DNA from 2 places in the Paenibacillus sp. FSL K6-1558 genome. Region 2 is predicted to be linked to the other one. Evidence: a T-box and tRNA genes for the amino acid it is inferred to sense, from the RefSeq annotation. Region 2 holds a T-box; the other holds one or more tRNA genes.
The links. A T-box is a leader RNA that pairs with one kind of tRNA and senses whether it is charged. The one in region 2 lies ahead of MHI38_RS10010 (valine--tRNA ligase), so its partner is inferred to be a tRNA-Val.

Region 1: it has a tRNA-Val gene. The T-box ahead of MHI38_RS10010 (valine--tRNA ligase) is inferred to sense a tRNA for this amino acid. The anticodon was not compared.

Annotation. Positions count from the first base shown of each region.
Region 1 covers NZ_JBBOCV010000001.1:1,559,641-1,563,837, reverse strand. The annotation lists gene MHI38_RS06705 (hypothetical protein) at 1-68, shown strand, start outside; gene MHI38_RS06700 (hypothetical protein) at 52-333, shown strand; gene MHI38_RS06695 (DUF3892 domain-containing protein) at 439-675, opposite strand; gene MHI38_RS06690 (GNAT family N-acetyltransferase) at 829-1,272, opposite strand; gene MHI38_RS06685 (hypothetical protein) at 1,545-1,826, opposite strand; tRNA gene MHI38_RS06680 (tRNA-Val) at 1,974-2,046, shown strand; gene MHI38_RS06675 (M1 family metallopeptidase) at 2,254-4,197, shown strand, end outside.
Region 2 covers NZ_JBBOCV010000001.1:2,329,553-2,333,749, reverse strand. The annotation lists gene MHI38_RS10020 (RluA family pseudouridine synthase) at 1-177, shown strand, start outside; gene MHI38_RS10015 (LysM peptidoglycan-binding domain-containing protein) at 371-1,933, shown strand; T-box leader at 2,100-2,384, shown strand; gene MHI38_RS10010 (valine--tRNA ligase) at 2,444-4,197, shown strand, end outside.

The DNA.
Region 1 (4,197 bases), 770 kb from region 2:
TTCTGGCATGGCGCCCTGTAACGGATCGGAATCGGAAGGGAGAACTGAAGTATGCTGAACGACTTTGAACGTAAAATACTTCGTATTATTGTCAACTATGCAGGTCAGCAACGTCGAATTCCACGTATGGATGAACTGGAAACCAAGACAGGGCGCAACCCGGCGCACATTCGGGAGTCACTACAGGCGCTTGAAAAGAACGGATATATCTCCTGGCCTCAACCATCTACGCTGGAAAATATACAGATTTTGCAGGCCTGGGAGCAGGAACCCAAGCCCGTACGAAAAACACAGCCTGCCGGCAATGCAGTAAAATATTTTACGGATTACTGATTCGTTTGAGGGGCGAATAGTACGCCTAGGTGTAACAGACTTCAGCAGAAGTTACAGCAAAAACGCCAATCCGTAAGGATTGGCGTTGTATGGTGAATACATTTATCAGAAATTCGGAAGCTGGTCAAGGTTGTTGGTCGGGTCGCCGTCGGCATCGCCGCGAATATACATTTCTCCATCCTTGCCTTTGAATACATTCACACCAGAGATTGCCCCAGCCTTCACTTCGTTCAGAGCTTGCTGATAATCCAGAATACGGCCTGTCGATGTCTGGAAGGCGGTCAAGTCACCGTCACCATTCTTTTGTACTGCTGTGAACGTTTCGCGTGTTGTTTGATCCATCATGTCACACTCTCCTTCTATGACCAAATGGGAATAGGTTTACCCTGTTAGCCTGTCCGAATTGGAGAGAAGTATGCATTCTTTACAACATTCCACATTTCGAGAGAGGTGTGTAATGTATGTAGTGCCTGTGTTGTGAGTTGTTCTGCTGGACTACAGGCTTTTTCTCATACGGACATGTAGGATATCGGCATCGTAAAAAGGTTCTTCCGAAATCACTTCATAACCGAGTTTATCGTAAAATTTCTGCGCCTGGCACTGGGCATCCAGCAGCGAATAGGTTAATCCAAGCTCACGAGCAAGCTCCTCCATCGCTAACAGGAGCACACGTCCATACCCGAACGAACGGTAGGACTCCAGTACAGCGATGCGTTGCATTTTGGCCGTATCTTTGCTGTAATAGATGAGACGACCTGTGGCGACAGCCTGCCCATCGGTATGAAGCAATACATGATGCACGTCAGGACTGATAACATCGTATTCATCTATTTCGAGTTCTTCGGGCACTTGTTGCTCAATGACAAAAACCTGACGGCGAATCCCAAGAGCTTGCTTCAATTCTTCTTCTGTCGTGACATAACTAATTTCTGCTGCCAAATTCGATTCCTTCTTTCTGCTCCATGCGCACAAGTTCAGACTGCATTATACAAAAAAATGCTTTTCCTGTATAGTTAAGTTTGGTACATATTGGGACTTTGGAGGAGGAGGAGAGTCATGGGAATGGCGGCTATTATGACCATTACATTGCTTATGTCGGCGGGAATGATCGCTTTGTTATATTATGTGACCAAGAAGGCATACTCACGCAAATGGGATGAAGAAGAGTGAGTATGTACTTCTGATAAAGGCTCTAGATCTCATTCTGCTATTTAAGGCAAAAACTCACTGTTTCCCTGAGGGGAGTATACCTCTTGATTTACGGATTTGGAGTAGACGTCCATCCAGACAGGCAGCGATTCATTTTGTTGATTCGGTTGGTGCAATTGCTGAAATTGTACCGTATGCTCGTCCCGTTCCAGCCTGCAACCAGTCAAGGTACAGGCGAGAATGAGCAAAACGGCAACATGAGTAGCAGTGAGCTTCCAGTATTTATTCAGTTGTTTATTGTTATGGTGTGGATTAAGCGATTGGTCAGTATTTTTATTCATCATCACTATACATTCTCCTATTGCAGAATATTGTAAGCTTTCCATTATTGTGCTCCAATATGGATGATTTAAAACCAATTTAATGATTGACAATGAACACGTTTACTTGGTATGATACTGTTACTTCATTGAACGAAACCTAATATACATGATCTGTTAGCTCAGCTGGGAGAGCACTATCTTGACAGGGTAGGGGTCAGTGGTTCGAGCCCACTACAGATCATACTTAAGAAGCCTTGCTACGCAAGGCTTTTTTTCTTTTTTCTGAACCAATATGGATGGTTAAATCGGCTTTTGGGGGAGAATTCGGTGCGGGAATGGGGACATGCTATGCTTTTTTAAACAAAATTTAAACCAAACCTAAATTCAATGTAAGGTTGATCTCTTATTGTTGTAGAAAGCAAACAACATAGAACAGAGGAGAGAGAACATGCACGCTTCAAAAACCCAATCTACTAACAAAAACGTGATGAAAAAGGCCATATTAAGCACAATGGTACTGGCGCTCACAACATCCTCATTTATCCACACTACGTATGCCACCTCTTCGAAGGGGGAGAGCTTGGCTGCGAGTTCTGAGACAACGCAGAAAGCGTTCCAGATGCAACAAGCTTTTCGCATGCGCTCACAACAAGCCATGTCTCAAGATCAATCCCCGATTCAGTACCAGATCAAAGCACGTCTGGACGAAAAAGACATGACAATACAGGGTAGCCAGACGGTGACCTACCTGAATACGAGCAAAGATACCCTTCAAGAGTTGGTCATGCATACCTATGCAGATTCGAATCGATCCAAAGCAACACAAACAATTATGTATACAGACCAGAATGAGCAAATAGCCAAAGAACACCCGGAGAAGAAAGCGTCAGATTTTTTGGGCGGGATGGATATTGTGGAAGTGACGCAGCAAGGAGAGAAGCTTCTTTTTGATAAGAAAGATCAGGCATTACATGTACAATTGAAGGCACCTCTACAACCGGGTCAGTCAATTACTTTCCAAGTGGATTATCGGATCGACATTCCTTATGGTATGCAACGAATATCGTATTACAAGGATCAGGTCAACGGAGCACATTGGTTTCCTGTGATGTCTGTGTATGACGAGACTACACATCAATGGAATAAGACACCGTACAGCACTTCATTCGAGAGTGATTACTATACCTCATCCGATTTCGATGTTGAGTTCAATGTGCCTGAGTCATATCAGGTGGTCATGCCTGGTGATATCACTTCCAAAGTCAGTGCTGAACAGGGACGAAAAGTGGTTACAGCGCGCGCAGCGAACACCAGAGAATTTACTTTTTTTGCTGGCGCCAACTTCAAGGTAGAACGTGAGACGCGTAATGGTCTAACCGTGGAATATTTTTACTCGGGTGATGATCCTGCCAAGAAAGCTGCAGTGGATAAATATATCGATTATGCATTTAAAGTCATTGCGTTTTACAGTGAGAAATATGGTAAATACCCGTATCCCGAATTTCGTGTCATCGAGACTTATGTGGATGGCTTTGGCGTAGAATATTCAAGATTAATACAGATGCCGGAGCGTGCTGCGGGGTTATCGCCTGAAGATGATACCACGTTTGTACATGAGATTGCACATCAGTGGTTTCATGCTTTGATAGGGAACAACTCCGAAACGGAATCCTTTCTGGATGAAGGTTTTGCCGAATTCTCCACGGTGTATTTTTTAGAAAAGCAGGGCAATAAGCTGGGAGGTTTCAGATCCATTCAGCTAGATCCTTCACCTATTGATCTGCCAATCGCGTCAACGAATGAACAAGTAGGAGAAATGGCTGATTATGTATTTTACCAAAAGGGTCGTCAGGCCATTTATCAATTATACCGCTCTGTTGGTGAACAAAAATTTGATGCGTTCATGAAGGAGTATTTTAATCGCTTTGTCTATCAAAACGCTACAATCGATGGATTACTTGGTACTATTGAGGATGTTCTTGGTAAAGAACAGCGTCAGGACATGGAAAAAGCTTTAATGGAGCCAGGATTTGAGCTTAAGCAGGAATATCAAATGTCGGAGAAGGAACTTGCAGCATATATGCATGATGCCTATCAGCCGCAGTATGAAGCAGTAGTGAATAACATTCCAAATCTGCCTTACGAAGTAATGATTCGTTTAATGGAAAAGTCCTTTCGAGGGGAGCCATTAACCATTGTACTTGGAGATCAGGTGAGCAAAGAAGCAGCAAAACAACAGGAACAAGCGACCAGCAAGTTAACTCAGATTTTTGATGTATTTGGCATGAAGTACGATGTAGTTCGGGATCGAAAACAGTTGAAGCAGAAGCTGAAACGTGAGATTGGAAGCAGTAACCTCATTCTTGTTGGTGATGCAAAGTCGAATGGTATG
Region 2 (4,197 bases):
GGTGACAAACTGTACGGGGGGCGTTCGGACATCATAGGCAGGCAGGCATTGCATGGCGAAGTGCTGAGCTTTAACCATCCTTTAACCGGAGCCTTAATTGAAGTACAAGACCCCTGGCCAGCGGATTTTGAACAATTGGCAGCGAGGGAGAGTCATAGCGTAGAAGGACAGACCTGATTTACTGGGTCTGTTTTTTTGTTTTTGGCTTTCTAAGGTGTTTAAAAAGTGTAGCAAACAGAACGGGCTTTTTTAACAAAGGTGGCATGCCCACCCTAGTTCAGGCATATAGATGGGTAACGAAGGATTGGACCATGGATCAGTCCCATGAGAAGGATCATGGTGAACATATGCCGAAAGGAGGACGCCACCTTTGTTGAATCAACCATACGGTTTGCGGTTCGATATTTATGAGCGCGTTCATTTGTCTGAGGGAGTGCCTGCCATTGAGGAATTGGAGGAAATTGAACTCTATCCGCGTATTCAGGTGATTGGACAGGACGACCATGCTACCTTGAGGGGGCATCTGCTACTTACAGGAACATACCGGGGGGAGAGCGAGGATTCGGAGGAATTAAAGCATTTTATTCCAGTCGAAATTACCGTGCCATTGAACCGGGTTAGATCCATTGATGATATTTCAATCGAGATTGAAAATTTCGATGTAGACCTGTTATCTAGCCGAAGTCTGAACATTACAGGTGTATTGTCCCTGCGAGGGATTGAAGGTTTCCCGGTAGAAGAGCCACAAGTGTGGTCGGCAGATGAATTCACGGTTGTTCATTCCCCCGAGGCTCAGCCTGACAGCAGAGAGAACGAATTGAGTCAGACAGAGCAGTCCGAGCTGTTGGAGCTGTCGGAACAAGCCGGGTTGCGTAACGAAGAGCAAGAGCTGGCGAATGCGGCTGAGCTTGTTGCATATGGTTCTCCGGAATCTGCTGATTTGTTGCCAAGAATAGAACAGCAATCAGGGTATGAAGAACTATCGCAAGCCTACTGGAACCAGTCATCTGCCGAGCCACTACCATCTGATGTTGCTTCAACGGATGAATCGGATGAAAATAGATTGCCTGATTCAGATGAGGGGATTGTACCATCACAGGCATCACATGAAATGCATGAAGTCCCTTCTCCAATCTCGTCATTCATGGCTGAAACGGCTGACAGACTAGCTTCTTATCCTGAAGCGGAGCCATTGCTTCCGATAGAAGATGAAGCCTCAGCATGGTCTGAACCTTCGGTAAATAGTGTATCCGAAAATTCAGGATTATGGAGTTCAGAGGCTTCTGAGCAGGCGCGTTCTGAAGCAGCATGGAAACCTCTTGAAGAAACTACGCCTGAGGTATGGCACTTTGAAGAAGCGCGGTCAGGTGGTTCGCAAGGAGAGCAGTTCATTTCGAATGCTGTGGCACAGCCGCAGACAGAGAACTGGCAAGATGTATTTGCTGGATCTGAACCGGCTCAGCCCGAAGAAGATCGGCCTTCACTGGAAGTGGCAGAGGAAGCCTCGCTGTTACAGAATGAGGAATTCCTCCCTGAGGCAATAGCTGAGGCGGAAGACAAGCCAGAGCTTAAGGTTGCTTTTGGTAGCAAGAAAGAATCGTCACGAAGAGAAGAAGAAGGCGTGGGCATTTCTTCTCTGTTATCATCCGGCCGGGCCGTCCGTGAAGTTGAGGGTGAACGCAGTGAGGAGGTTTCAGATGGAGTTGTTTCGGAAGAGGATCGTCAGGCAGAAGATGTAGAATGGAAAAATCTGTTCCTGGGTACGATTGTGGATCAGACGCCATTCCGCAAAGTCAAGCTGTGCATCGTACAGCGCGAAGAAACACTCGATGCCATTGCAGACAGATATCAGCTTAGCACCAGGGAGCTTCAGTTATATAATCGATTAACTGAACAGGTTGTTGAAGAAGGACAGATTCTATATATTCCTTAGTCTCCCGGTTCAGGATACCGTATCCTATAAAACAGCCCGTAATTCCTCATAGGAATTGCGGGTTGTACCTGTTTTTGAACATTTTGGTTGTCTAATAACCTCGTTCCGCTGTTGTCAGGTTGACTATCACGCACGAGCAAGGTATGATGTGTTTAGGATTTTTTGAATAATGACGTGGATCGGGAGTAGTAGACAGTATGACCTTTCAGAGAGTGGGATCGATGCGCTGTGAGATTCCGCAGGAACCAACTGATCGAAGTCGCCCGGGAGTTGCCTGTTTGAGTACTGGAGGTGGATGTAATACATTCATTAACCTCGGAGGTAGGATAGGCCGGTCGCAGCCGTTATCTGCTTGAAGTGTCACGCCGTCCGATTGAGAGCATGAACCATGATCTCTGTTATCAGCGTGAAACAAAGGTGGTACCGCGAAAGCTAACCTTTCGTCCTTTGATGGATGAAAGGTTTTTTTGTTTTTTTAGCGATGAAGATGACGTAACGGAGGAATGAAACATGTCTGAACAAAAAAAAGCAACAACTGAAATGCCGACGACTTACGACCCGAAGGCGGCAGAAGATAAATGGTACTCCACCTGGACGGAGCGCGGGTATTTCCAAGCGGGTAAACGCAAGGATGCCGAGCCATATACCATTGTAATTCCACCACCGAACGTAACAGGTATGCTTCACATCGGTCATGCACTTGACTTTACCCTACAGGATATCCTTATTCGTACAAAACGGATGCAGGGATATGACGCACTTTGGTTGCCAGGTTCTGACCACGCAGGTATTGCGACCCAGACGAAAGTGGAACAGAAGCTGCGTGAAGATGGATTAACGCGTTATGATCTGGGACGTGAGAAGTTTCTGGAGAAAGTCTGGGATTGGAAAGACCAGTACGCTACAACCATTCGTCAGCAATGGGGCAAAATGGGTCTGTCTCTCGACTACTCCCGTGAACGTTTTACGCTGGATGAAGGTCTATCCAAAGCGGTGCGTAAAGTATTTGTGCAGTTATATGAGAAAGGACTTATTTATCGCGGTAAACGTATCATTAACTGGGATCCGGTGAATCGTACGGCGCTCTCGGATATTGAGGTTGAATATAAGGAAGTTCAGGGTCATCTCTATCATCTGCGTTATCCGCTCAAAGACGGGAGTGGTCACATTACTGTGGCAACGACACGTCCAGAAACGATGCTGGGTGATTCTGCTGTTGCCGTTCATCCTAAAGATGAACGTTATGCAGACATGATCGGTAAAACACTCGTATTGCCTATCATCGGTCGTGAGATTCCAGTCATTGCGGATGACTACGTAGACAAAGAGTTCGGTAGCGGTGCAGTGAAAATCACACCTGCGCATGATCCGAATGACTTTGAAGTAGGTTTACGTCATGACTTGCCTCAAATTACCGTTATGGATGAAAGTGGAACAATGAATGCGGAAGCTGGCAAATATCAGGGGCTGGATCGTAGCGAATGCCGCAAACAGATCGTGGCTGATCTGAAAGAACAAGGTGTCCTGATTAATATTGAAGATCATATGCACCAGGTTGGACACAGTGAGCGCACCGGAGCAGTAGTGGAGCCTTACTTGTCCACACAATGGTTCGTAGAGATGAAACCACTCGCGGAGAGAGCAATCAAAAAGCAGCAAAGCGGCGAAGGGGTTAACTTTGTTCCCGATCGTTTTGAGAAAACGTATCTGAACTGGATTGAAAACGTTCGTGACTGGTGTATTTCCCGTCAACTGTGGTGGGGACATCGTATTCCTGCTTGGTACGACGAAGAAACAGGTGAAGTGATTGTATCCGCAGAAGATCCAACAACATTGCCTGAATATGCAGGGCGCAAGCTGAAACAGGATGAGGACGTTCTGGATACGTGGTTTAGCTCGGCACTATGGCCGTTCTCTACATTGGGCTGGCCTGAAAATACAGATGATCTGAAGCGTTATTATCCAACAAATGTACTCGTTACAGGTTATGACATCATTTATTTCTGGGTGGCGCGTATGATCTTCACTGCCCTGGAATTTACGGATGAAATTCCGTTCAAGGATGTACTGATGCACGGTCTTGTACGTGACGCTGATGGACGTAAGATGTCCAAGTCTCTTGGGAACGGTGTAGACCCGCTGGATGTTATCGAGAAGTACGGTGCAGATGCGATGCGTTACATGATCTCGACCAGCAGTACTCCGGGACAGGATTTGCGTTTCCGCTGGGAGCGGGTCGAGCAGGCTCGTAACTTCGCCAACAA